2 regions of the Streptomyces sp. NPDC002779 genome follow, and region 1 is predicted to be linked to the other one. Evidence: predicted binding sites of a transcription regulator. Region 1 holds the regulator's gene; the other holds the start of a gene.
What was found. The regulator HspR, encoded in region 1, represses chaperone genes until heat shock. The targets are predictions, from matches to a motif close to TTGAGNNNNNNNNNCTCAA.
Positions count from the first base shown of each region.

Region 1 (6,264 bases):
AAGCGGAATCACTTAACGAGTGCGCAACACCACGCTCCGCTTGGCTTGTGAAGGTATGGCGGAACCCCCTCCAAACAGCCGTTACGACCCCTCCGTACAACCAACCCGCCTCCTCGCGGGTCGTGATCACGACAGCCGTCCCATGGCTGCCCTACCTCAGAGGACCGAATGAACCCAGCCAGAAGCACGGCCGCCGCGACCGTGCTCGCCACCGCGGCGGGCCTGCTCGCCGCCGTCGTCACCCCCGCCTCCGCGGCGGTCAGTTGCACCTCCCCCGTCTTCAAGCGGACGTTCTACGCGAACACCACCTTCTCCGGCACCCCGAAGAAGACGGACTGCGACAGCGTGATCGACCAGAACTGGGGCACGGGCGCCCCCGCGTCCGGGCTGCCGTCGAACAACTTCGGCGTCCGCTGGACCGTGACCCGGGACTTCGGCTCCGGGGGGCCGTTCACCCTCAGCGCCTCCGGCCTCGACGGCATCCGGGTCTACCTGGACCCCGGCACCGAGAACGCCCGCAAGATCAGCCTGTGGACGAACACCTCCACCACCGTCTCCAAGACCGTCGACGTCACCATCCCCAAGGGCAAGCACACCCTGCGCGTCGACTACGTCAACTGGACCGGCTCCGCCAAGGTCAAGTTCGCCTACACACCCCGCACTTCGGCGAGCGTCGACAAGGTCGGCCCGCTCACCCCGGCGGGCGCCGCGGCGACGTACGACCAGACCACCGGCAAGGCGAAGGTGACCTGGGCGAAGAACAAGGAGATGGACCTCGCGGGGTACCGGATCTACCGGCGCGCCAAGGGCGGTGCGTATCCCGGCACTCCGCTGGCGACGACGACGTCGACGTCGTACACCGACTCGACCCTCCCCGTGACCGGGGCCGCCTACGAGTACGCCGTCCACGCCTACGACAAGGCAGGGAACGTGTCGCCGAAGACCGCTTCCCTCGCCGTCACGACGGCCGACCGGACGGCGCCCGGTGTGCCGGGCGGGCTGAGCACCGCTTCCGAGATGGACGGGCTCCGGGTCAGGTGGACCACCGTCACGGGAGCTGCCTCCTACCGGGTGTACCGGGCGGCGACGGCGGACGGGACGTACACGCGGGTCGGCGGCACTGCCGAGGGCTCCTTCGTGGACTCCTCGACCGAGGAGGACGCCACCTACTACTACCGGGTGAGCTCGCTCGACGCGGCAGGAAACGAGTCCGCACGGTCCGCGGCCGTCAGCGGCGAGGGCCCGGACCTCACCCCGCCGTCCGCGGTGACCGGGGTGACCGTCGTGCCGACCGAGTACGGCTTCCACGTCAGCTGGGACCCCAATCCCACGCCCGATCTGGCGCGTTACGTCGTCCGCCGGGGTGAGCTCTGGGGCGACGAGGAGGAGCGCGTGTGTTCCCTCTACCCGGGCTACTACGTGTCCGCCGGCACCACCTCGTACCAGTACGAGACCGTCCCGGACGGTGAGGAGTCCTGCTTCATCGTCGACGCCGTGGACGACGACGGGAACTCGTCCTTCCAGTGGACCGGCGAGGCGCAGATCGTCGTCGCCACCGAACTGGACCTGACGACACCCGACTCGGCGCCATGAGAGAACCGGCATGAGAAAACCGGGCCCACCGCGGTGGGCCCGGTTCCTTCGTGCGCTTGCGTGCCGCGGTCAGTCCGACTGCTGCCGCTTGGGCCGCCACACCACCAGCGCGCTGGTCTGCTGGACATCCTGATACGGCACCAGGTCGCGGCGGTACGACGCGTGCACCGCGGCTTCCCGCTGCTGCATCGCCGTGGCCGCGCCGTCCAGGGCCGACTGGAGTTCGGCGACCCGGTTCTGCAGGGCCGCCACCTGGTTCTCCAGCTCGATGATCCGCTTGATGCCGGCCAGGTTGATGCCCTCGTCCTGCGACAACTGCTGCACCTGGCGGAGCAGTTCGATGTCGCGGGCCGAGTAGCGCCGGCCCCGTCCGGCGGTGCGGTCCGGGGAGACGAGGCCGAGCCGGTCGTACTGGCGCAGCGTCTGCGGGTGCAGACCGGAGAGCTGGGCCGCCACCGAGATGACGTAGACCGGGGTCTCCTCGGTCAGCTCATACGGGTTGCGTCGACGGCCGTCCATCTGGCATCAAGCTCCCTTCGCGGACTGGAACAGCTCCGCCCGCGGATCCTCACCCGCGGTCGCCTCGCGATACGCCTCCAGTGCGTCCCGAGCCTTCCCCGTCAGGTCCTTCGGGACACTCACCTCGACGGTGACCAGCAGGTCCCCGCGGGTGCCGTCCTTGCGGACCGCGCCCTTGCCCCGGGCCCGCATGGTGCGGCCGTTGGGGGTGCCGGGCGGCAGCTTCAGGGTGACCGGCGGTCCGCCCAGGGTGGGCACCCTGACCTCGCCGCCGAGGGCCGCCTCCGGATACGTCACCGGGACGGTCACCGTGAGGTTGTCGCCCTTGCGGCCGAACACCGGGTGGGTGTCCACATGCACCGTGACGTACAGGTCTCCGGCCGGGCCGCCCCGCTCACCGGGCGCGCCCTTGCCGCGCAGCCGGATGCGCTGGTTGTCGCTCACCCCGGCCGGGATGCGCACCTGCATGGTCCGCGACGACTTCGCGCGACCGCTGCCCTTGCAGATCTCGCAGGGGGTCTCCGCGATCAGACCGCGGCCCTTGCAGTCCGGGCAGGGGTCGGTCAGCGAGAAACCGCCGCCGGAGCCCCGGGCCACCTGTCCGGTGCCGACACAGGTCGGGCACACCCGCGGGTTGCCGTTCTTGTCGCCGGTGCCCGAACAGGCCTTGCACGGAGACTGCGAGGACATCCTGAGGGGCACGGTCGCGCCCTCGATCGCCTCGGTGAAGGTGAGCGTGACCTCGGTGTCGATGTCCTGGCCGCGCCTGGGCTGGACCCGGGTGGTACCCGAGCCGCCCCGGTTGAACAGGCCCCCGAAGACGTCACCGAGTCCGCCGCCGAAGCCGCCGGCTCCCTGGCCGCCCTGGGCGGCGCCGCCGAAGAGGTCGCCCAGGTCGAAGTTGAACGAGCCGCCGCCCGCTCCCGGCCCCGGACGGAACCCGCCGTTGCCGAAGAGGGCGCGGGCCTCGTCGTACTCCTTGCGCTTCTTGGGGTCGCCGAGGATGTCGTTGGCCTCGGAGATCTCCTTGAAGCGCTCCTCGGCCTTGGTGTTGCCCTTGTTGGCGTCCGGGTGGTACTCGCGGGCGAGTTTGCGGTACGCCTTCTTGATCTCGGCCTCGGTGGCGTCCTTGGGGACGCCGAGGACCTTGTAGTAGTCCTTCTCGATGAAGTCCTTGGTGCTCATCCCCGACGTCCCTCCTTCCCGTGATCAGCCCTCTTCAGAGCTGCTGTCCTTCTCCTCGCCGGCCTCGGACGCCTCCTCGGCCTTCACCGTCTGCGCGCCCGGCTGCGGTTCGGCGACGGCCACCCGCGCGGGGCGGATGGTGCGCTCGCCGATGCGATACCCCGGCTGGAGGATCGCGACGCAGGTCGTCTCGGTGACATCCGGCGCGTAGCTGTGCATCAGGGCCTCGTGGATCGTCGGGTCGAAGGGCTCGCCCTCCTTGCCGAACTGCTGCAGACCCATCTTCGCCGCGACGGTCTCCAGCGACTCCGCGACGGACTTGAAGCCACCGACGAGCTCGCCGTGTTCCCGGGCGCGGCCGATGTCGTCGAGCACCGGGAGGAGTTCGGTCAGGAGGTTCGCGACGGCGATCTCCCGCACCGTGATCCGGTCCCGCTCCACGCGGCGGCGGTAGTTCTGGAACTCGGCCTGGAGCCGCTGGAGGTCCGCGGTGCGCTCTTCGAGCGCCTTGCGTACCTGGTCCAGCTGGGCCGTCAGACCGGCGATCTGGTTTGCGTCCCCGGCCGGGGCCGCCCCCTCGTCGTCCGACGGGGTGGCGGCCTGCGGCTCGGCGTCGTCGGGGGTCGCGCCGGAGGGGACGTCGGGCTTCTCCTCGAAGCCCGGGGTCTCCTCGGTCACGCGGCACCGTCCTTGCGCTCGTCGTCGACGATCTCGGCGTCGACGACATCGTCGTCGGCCTTCGGGGCCTCGTCGCCGGCGGACGGGCCGCCCGCGGCCTGGGCGCCCTGGGCGTCGGCGTACATCGCCTGGCCGAGCTTCTGCGAGACCGCGGCGACCTTCTCGGTGGCGGTGCGGATCTCGGCGATGTCCTCGCCCTTGAGCGCGGCCTTCAGCTCCTCGACGGACGCCTCGACCTCGGTCTTGATCTCGCCCGGGACCTTGTCCTCGTTGTCCTTGAGGAATTTCTCGGTCTGGTAGACGAGCTGCTCGCCCTGGTTGCGGGTCTCGGCGGCCTCGCGGCGCTTGTGGTCCTCCTCCGCGTACTGCTCGGCCTCCTGGCGCATGCGGTCGACCTCGTCCTTCGGCAGCGAGGAGCCGCCGGTGACGGTCATCTTCTGCTCCTTGCCCGTGCCGAGGTCCTTCGCGGTCACGTGCATGATGCCGTTGGCGTCGATGTCGAAGGCGACCTCGATCTGCGGGACGCCGCGCGGGGCGGGCGGCAGACCGGTCAGCTCGAACATCCCGAGCTTCTTGTTGTACGCCGCGATCTCGCGCTCGCCCTGGTAGACCTGGATCTGCACGGACGGCTGGTTGTCCTCGGCCGTCGTGAAGATCTCGGAGCGCTTGGTCGGGATCGTGGTGTTGCGCTCGATCAGCTTGGTCATGATGCCGCCCTTGGTCTCGATGCCGAGGGACAGCGGGGTCACGTCGAGGAGCAGGACGTCCTTGACCTCACCCTTGAGGACACCGGCCTGGAGGGCGGCACCGATGGCGACGACCTCGTCCGGGTTGACGCCCTTGTTGGCCTCGTTGCCACCGGTCAGCTCCTTGACGAGCTCGGCGACGGCCGGCATACGGGTCGAGCCACCGACGAGAACGACGTGGTCGATCTCGGAGAGGGCGATCCCGGCGTCCTTGATGACGTTGTGGAACGGCGTCTTGCAGCGCTCCAGCAGGTCGGCCGTCAGCTGCTGGAACTGAGCCCGGGTGAGCTTCTCGTCCAGGTGCAGCGGGCCCTCGGCGGACGCCGTGATGTAGGGCAGGTTGATCGAGGTCTCGGTGGAGGAGGACAGCTCGATCTTGGCCTTCTCGGCGGCCTCGCGCAGGCGCTGCAGGGCCATCTTGTCCTTGGCGAGGTCCACGCCGTGACCGGACTTGAACTGCTGCACCAGGTAGTCGACGACGCGCTGGTCCCAGTCGTCACCACCGAGGTGGTTGTCGCCGTTGGTGGCCTTTACCTCGACGACGCCGTCACCGATCTCCAGCAGGGACACGTCGAAGGTGCCGCCGCCGAGGTCGAAGACGAGGATCGTCTGGTCGTCCTTGTCGAGGCCGTAGGCGAGCGCCGCCGCGGTCGGCTCGTTGACGATGCGCAGGACGTTCAGACCCGCGATCTCACCGGCCTCCTTGGTGGCCTGGCGCTCGGAGTCGTTGAAGTACGCCGGGACGGTGATGACCGCGTCGGTCACCTTCTCGCCCAGGTAGGCCTCGGCGTCCCGCTTCAGCTTCTGCAGGATGAAGGCGGAGATCTGCTGCGGGTTGAAGGGCTTCCCGTCCAGCTCGATCTTCCAGTCGGTGCCCATGTGGCGCTTCACGGACCGGATGGTCCGGTCCACGTTGGTGACCGCCTGACGCTTGGCCACCTCGCCGACGAGCACTTCGCCGTTCTTCGCGAAGGCGACGACGGACGGCGTGGTCCTGGCGCCCTCGGCGTTGGTGATGACGGTGGGCTCGCCGCCCTCCAGAACGCTGACGACGGAGTTAGTCGTGCCCAGGTCGATGCCGACCGCACGTGCCATGGTTGATCCTCCAGCTGACTTGAGTGGAACGGACTCAAGTGTGCATGACCCGCCCCTCCCGGTCAACAGACCTGAGTCACCAGGGCTCAACTCTTATCCGTTCCTTACACGCAACTGCGGCCTGACCTGCATAGAAGCCGTGGGACGAGGGCGCGCCCGCTTGACTTTCAGCAGCAGGAGTACGGCGAGCAAGGCGACGCCGCCCACCCACAGCGCCGCCGACGCGGCGATCCACCCCAGGTGCACCAGCACCCCGACGAGTACTCCGCCGAAGGCGCCCGCACCGAGGAAGACGGCCGCCCCCTGCGCGGTGAGCCCGAGCCGCCGCAGCCGGTGGGCGAGATGGTCGGGCCCGCCGCGCAGCACCGGCCGCCCGGCGAGCCGGCGCGCCGCGACCACCAGGACGACGTCGGCGCTCGCGACGGCGGTGAGGGCGAAGAGCGCCCCC
Region 1 covers NZ_JBIAQC010000003.1:431,870-438,133, reverse strand. The annotation lists gene ACFYW5_RS11805 (PA14 domain-containing protein) at 169-1,593, shown strand; gene ACFYW5_RS11800 (heat shock protein transcriptional repressor HspR) at 1,663-2,112, opposite strand; gene dnaJ (molecular chaperone DnaJ) at 2,119-3,297, opposite strand; gene grpE (nucleotide exchange factor GrpE) at 3,322-3,975, opposite strand; gene dnaK (molecular chaperone DnaK) at 3,972-5,816, opposite strand; gene ACFYW5_RS11780 (MraY family glycosyltransferase) at 5,910-6,264, opposite strand, start outside.

Region 2 (6,264 bases), on a different contig from region 1:
ACGTGGCCTGGTCGACCCTCTGGAGCAGCGGCGTGAAGTGGGCCTACGCGAAGGCCACGGAAGGCACGTACTACACGAACCCCTACTACGCCCAGCAGTACAACGGCTCCCACACCGTCGGCATGATCCGCGGCGCCTACCACTTCGCCACCCCGGACACCACGTCCGGCGCAACCCAGGCCGACTACTTCGTCGACCACGGCGGCGGCTGGTCCCGCGACGGCAGGACCCTCCCCGGCGCCCTCGACATCGAGTGGAACCCGTACGGCGCGGCCTGCTACGGCAAGACCCCGAGCGCCATGGTCACCTGGATCCGCGACTTCCTGAACCAGTACAAGGCGCGCACGGGCCGGAACGCGGTCATCTACACGGCGACGAGCTGGTGGACCCAGTGCACGGGCAACTACGCCGGTTTCGGCGCCAGCAACCCGCTGTGGATCGCGCGGTACGCGGCGACGGTGGGGACGCTGCCGGCCGGCTGGAGCCACCACACCATGTGGCAGTACACCTCGACCGGCCCGACGGTCGGCGACCACGACAGGTTCAACGGGGCCCTGGACCGGGTCCAGGCCCTCGCCCACGGCTGAGCGCACGACGAAGGCCCGGGCCTCCCTCTCAGGAGCCGGGCCCTCGCCTTCGTCCGGCAGCGTCCGTCACGCCGCCGCCGGAACCTCCGCCCGCGCTCCGGCCGTGGCCGGGGACAGGGCCAGGTCGAGCACCTGCCGTACGTCCGTGACGGCGTGCACGTCGAGCTTGTCGAGGACCTCGGCGGGCACGTCGTCCAGGTCCGGCTCGTTGCGCTTGGGGATGATCACCGTCGTGACGCCCGCCCGGTGCGCGGCCAGCAGCTTCTGCTTCACCCCGCCGATCGGCAGGACCCGCCCGGTCAGGGACACCTCCCCCGTCATCGCCACGTCCGTGCGGACCAGCCGGCCCGACAGCAGCGAGGCGAGCGCCGTCGTCATCGTGATGCCCGCGCTGGGCCCGTCCTTCGGGACCGCGCCCGCCGGGAAGTGGATGTGCACACCCCGGTCCTTCAGATCGGCCACCGGCAGTTCCAGCTCGGCGCCGTGCGAGCGGAGGAAGGACAGGGCGATCTGGGCGCTCTCCTTCATCACGTCACCGAGCTGCCCGGTCAGCGTCAGCCCCGCCGCGCCCGTCTCCGGGTCGGCCAGGGACGCCTCCACGAACAGCACGTCACCGCCGGCACCGGTCACCGCGAGGCCGGTCGCCACACCGGGGACCGCCGTACGGCGTTCCGCCGGGTCCTGGGCCGACTCGGGCACGTGGTGCGGGCGCCCGATCAGACCGCGCAGATCGCCGTCCGTCACGGTGAACGGCAGCTCCCGCTCGCCCAGTTCGTGCTGGGCCGCGACCTTGCGCAGCAGCCTCGCGACCGAGCGCTCCAGGTTGCGCACGCCCGCCTCGCGCGTGTACTCACCGGCGAGCCGGCGCAGCGCGCTCTCGTCCAGGGTCACCTCGTCCCGGTCCAGACCGGCCCGCTCCAGCTGGCGCGGCAACAGGTGGTCGCGGGCGATGACGACCTTCTCGTCCTCGGTGTAGCCGTCGAGGCGGACCAGCTCCATACGGTCGAGCAGGGCCTCCGGGATGGCCTCCAGGACGTTGGCCGTGGCGAGGAACACCACGTCGCTGAGGTCGAGTTCGACCTCCAGGTAGTGGTCGCGGAAGGTGTGGTTCTGCGCCGGGTCCAGGACCTCCAGCAGCGCCGCCGCCGGGTCGCCGCGGAAGTCGGAGCCCACCTTGTCGATCTCGTCGAGCAGGACCACCGGGTTCATCGACCCGGCCTCCTTGATCGCCCGCACGATCCGGCCGGGCAGCGCGCCGACGTACGTACGCCGGTGACCGCGGATCTCCGCCTCGTCCCGGACACCGCCGAGGGCCACGCGCACGAACTTGCGCCCCATGGCGTGGGCGACCGACTCCCCGAGCGAGGTCTTGCCGACGCCGGGCGGGCCGACGAGAGCCAGTACGGCACCGCCGCGCCGGCCGCCGACGACACCGAGCCCCCGGTCGTTGCGGCGCTTGCGCACCGCGAGGTACTCGGTGATCCGCTCCTTCACGTCCTCCAGGCCCGCGTGCTCGGCGTCCAGGACGGACTTCGCGCCCTGGATGTCGTAGGCGTCCTCGGTCCGTTCGTTCCAGGGCAGTTCGAGGACCGTGTCGAGCCAGGTCCGGATCCAGGAGCCCTCGGGCGACTGGTCGCTGGACCGCTCCAGCTTGTCGACCTCCTTCAGGGCCGCCTCGCGGACCTTCTCCGGCAGGTCGGCGGCCTCGACGCGGGCGCGGTAGTCGTCGGACTCCTCGCCCTCCGCCTCGCCGTTCAGCTCGCGCAGCTCCTTGCGCACGGCCTCCAGCTGGCGCCGCAGCAGGAACTCGCGCTGCTGCTTGTCGACGCCTTCCTGGACGTCCTTGGCGATGGTCTCGGCGACGTCCTGCTCGGCGAGGTGGTCACGCAGTTGCTGGGTGGCGAGCTTGAGGCGGGCGACCGGGTCGGCGGTCTCCAGCAGCGCCACCTTCTGTTCGGTGGTGAGGAACGGCGAGTACCCGGAGTTGTCGGCGAGCGCGGACACGTCGTCGATGGCCTGGACCCGGTCCACGACCTGCCAGGCGCCGCGCTTGCGCAGCCATGCGGTGGCGAGCGCCTTGTACTCCTTCACCAATTCGGTGACCTGCCCCGGCAGCGGGTCGGGGGCGCTGTCGTCGATCCGGGTGCCCTCGACCCACAGGGCGGCGCCGGGACCGGTGGTCCCGGCGCCGATCCGCACGCGGTCGCGGCCGCGGATCAGGGCCCCCGGGTCACCGTCGGCGAGCCGGCCCACCTGCTCCACCGTGCCGAGCACGCCGGTGCTCGCGTACGTGCCGTCGATGCGCGGAACCAGCAGCACCCGTGGCTTGCCCGGCTCGGATCCGGCGGCCGCTTGGGCCGCCTCCACGGCGGCGCGTACATCGGCGTCGTTCAGATCCAGCGGGACCACCATTCCGGGCAGCACGACCTCGTCATCGAGCGGCAGCACAGGCAGGGTGAGCGGTGTGGACGTCGATGCCATGATCTCCCCTTCGGCAGTCAAGTTGAGCTATGCCGACTCAATGCTCGGGAAAGCTTGAATGTTCCCCGACCTCCGTTCGCTGTGAGCGATCACCGCCGACGAGGCCGGAGCTGCCAAGATGAGGAGATGTCCGCTTCGTACGACATCCCCGAAATCCTGGACCGTCGCGAAGGCCCGCATGGCGAGGTCGTGTTGCGGCGGCACGGTGACCTGCTGCAGATCATCGCCAACGGCTGTTTCCTCATGGACACTTCCGACGGCCGCTCCGAGCGGCTGCTCGTGGACGCGGCCCGGGACGCCCTCGACGGCAGACCTCGGCCGAGGGTGCTGATCGGAGGTCTCGGCGTGGGGTTCTCGCTCGCACACGCCGCCGCCGATCCCCGCTGGGGGCGGATCACGGTCGTCGAACGCGAGCCCGCCGTCATCGACTGGCACCACACCGGGCCTCTCCGCGACCTCACCGCACAGGCCTGCGCGGACCCGCGGACCGAGATCCTCGAAACGGATCTCCTCCCCTACGTCAATGAGACATCCGACACGTTCGACGCGCTGTGTCTCGACATCGACAACGGCCCCGGCTGGACGGTCACGGAGGGCAACCAGGGCCTGTACTCGGTGGCCGGACTGGCAAGCTGTGCAAGGGTTTTGAGCCCCGGCGGGGTGCTGGCCGTGTGGTCCGCGCAGCCCTCTCCGGAATTCGAAGAAACCTTGCGGAATGCCGGGTTCAATCAGGTGCGTACCGAAGAGATCCCCGTTGCCCGGGGCGTTCCCGACGTCGTGCACCTCGCCGTCGGACCTGGATAGCCGAGCTGCGGCGACTCCCCGTACGCTGCTGCCCTGGCGCGGATCATTCAAGCGTCAATCGCAAGCATGCGCAGGCATGTGCCAGACAAACGGATCACCCCACGGATTCCGGAAAGCAACTTCAGGGGCGGGCGATGGAGCAGACACACACCTCCCACAACGGCACGACGGCGACACCCGGCGCACAGCGCCGGGTGCTGGTGGTAGAGGACGATCCGACCATCGTGGACGCCATCGCGGCCCGCCTGCGCGCCGAGGGATTCCTCGTGCAGACCGCGGGCGACGGGCCCTCGGCCGTCGACACGGCGGAGGCCTGGCAGCCCGACCTGCTGATCCTCGACATCATGCTGCCGGGCTTCGACGGCCTGGAGGTCTGCCGTCGCGTCCAGGCGCAGCGCCCGGTCCCGGTGCTGATGCTCACCGCGCGCGACGACGAGACCGACATGCTGGTCGGACTCGGCGTCGGCGCCGACGACTACATGACCAAGCCGTTCTCGATGCGCGAGCTGGCCGCCCGCGTCCATGTGCTGCTGCGCCGCGTGGAGCGGGCCGCGATCGCCGCCTCCACCCCGCGCAGCGGCATCCTGCGCCTCGGCGAGCTGGAGATCGACCACGCGCAGCGCCGGGTGCGGGTGCGCAGCGAGGACGTCCACCTGACGCCCACCGAGTTCGACCTCCTGGTGTGCCTGGCGAACACCCCGCGCGCGGTGCTCTCCCGTGAGCAGCTGCTCGCGGAGGTGTGGGACTGGGCGGACGCCTCCGGCACCCGGACCGTCGACAGCCACATCAAGGCGCTGCGCCGGAAGATCGGCGCCGAGCGCATCCGTACCGTGCACGGCGTGGGCTACGCCCTGGAGACCCCGACGCCATGAGCGACGGGTCGGCCGCGCGGAGAGGCCCCAGGGAGCCCTGGGGCGGCGTACGTCCGTTCTCGATCAAGACCAAGCTGGGCGCGCTGGTCGTCATCTCGGTGCTGATCACCACCGGTCTGTCGATGATCGCGGTGCAGACCAAGACGGAGCTGCGCTTCATCACCGTCTTCTCGATGATCGCCACCCTGCTCATCACCCAGTTCGTGGCGCACTCGCTCACCGCGCCGCTGGACGAGATGAACACGGTGGCCCGTTCGATCTCGCACGGCGACTACTCCCGCCGGGTGCGCGAGAACCGCCGGGACGAGCTGGGTGACCTGGCCGAGACGATCAATGTCATGGCCGACGAGCTGGAGGCCCAGGACCAGCAGCGCAAGGAGCTGGTGGCGAACGTCTCGCACGAGCTGCGCACCCCCATCGCGGGCCTGCGCGCGGTGCTGGAGAACATCGTCGACGGGGTCACCGAGGCCGACCCCGAGACCATGCGCACCGCGCTGAAGCAGACGGAGCGCCTGGGCCGCCTGGTCGAGACGCTGATGGACCTGTCCCGCCTCGACAACGGCGTCGTACCGCTGAAGAAGCGCCGGTTCGAGGTGTGGCCCTATCTGTCCGGGGTGCTGAAGGAGGCCAACATGGTCGCCTCCACGCGCGCGGGGATCGCCTCGGGCTCGGGCGGCCACACCCGTACGGACGTCCATCTGCACCTCGACGTCTCGCCGCCGGAGCTGACCGCGCACGCGGACCCCGAGCGCATCCACCAGGTGGTGGCGAATCTCATCGACAACGCGGTCAAGCACAGCCCCGCGCACGGGCGTGTGACGGTGAAGGCCCGGCGCGGGCAATGGCCCGAGTCGCTGGAGCTGGAGGTGCTGGACGAGGGCCCCGGCATCCCGAAGTCGGAGTGGCACCGGGTGTTCGAGCGGTTCAACCGCGGCGCGGTGTCCGCGCCGCACGGTCCGGGCAGCGACGGCGGTACGGGTCTGGGCCTGGCCATCGCCCGCTGGGCGGTGGATCTGCACGGCGGCCGGATCGGAGTGGCCGAATCCGAGCGGGGTTGCCGGATTCTTGTCACTCTTCCGGGACTGCCATCCGCGTCGAGTTGACGTAGGGTTCGAACCGGAGCCACAAGATCCACGGGCGTTCGGGCAGCCGGACACGTGTGATCAGGCAGAGGCCCGCGCCGTCGGCGCGTCAGGCCGGTATCGACGCATCCCCGAGCAAGCGGAACCACGCTTGTTTCCCGCCATTTCCCAGCGCGAAACACGCTCTCCGATGTGACTTACGCGACGATGAACGGGCCCGGACTGACCTTCCCCGCCAGGGAGGCGTAGCCTTTATTCCCGCTGTCCATCACCTTGTGAAGCGGAAGAGGGCGGTTGCCGCCGTGTCGCCACAGTCCCCCAGTAACTCGAGCATCTCGACCGACACCGACCAAGCGGGCAAGAACCCCGCTGCCGCGTTCGGTCCCAATGAGTGGCTCGTCGACGAGATCTATCAGCAGTACCTCCAGGACCCGAATT
Region 2 covers NZ_JBIAQC010000001.1:414,196-420,459, forward strand. The annotation lists gene ACFYW5_RS01850 (lysozyme) at 1-587, shown strand, start outside; gene lon (endopeptidase La) at 654-3,068, opposite strand; gene ACFYW5_RS01860 (spermidine synthase) at 3,195-3,872, shown strand; gene ACFYW5_RS01865 (response regulator transcription factor) at 4,007-4,744, shown strand; gene ACFYW5_RS01870 (sensor histidine kinase) at 4,741-5,847, shown strand; gene ACFYW5_RS01875 (multifunctional oxoglutarate decarboxylase/oxoglutarate dehydrogenase thiamine pyrophosphate-binding subunit/dihydrolipoyllysine-residue succinyltransferase subunit) at 6,129-6,264, shown strand, end outside.
Region 2: a site for HspR is predicted at 3,091-3,109, ahead of lon (endopeptidase La). Genes of this name have one in related genera too.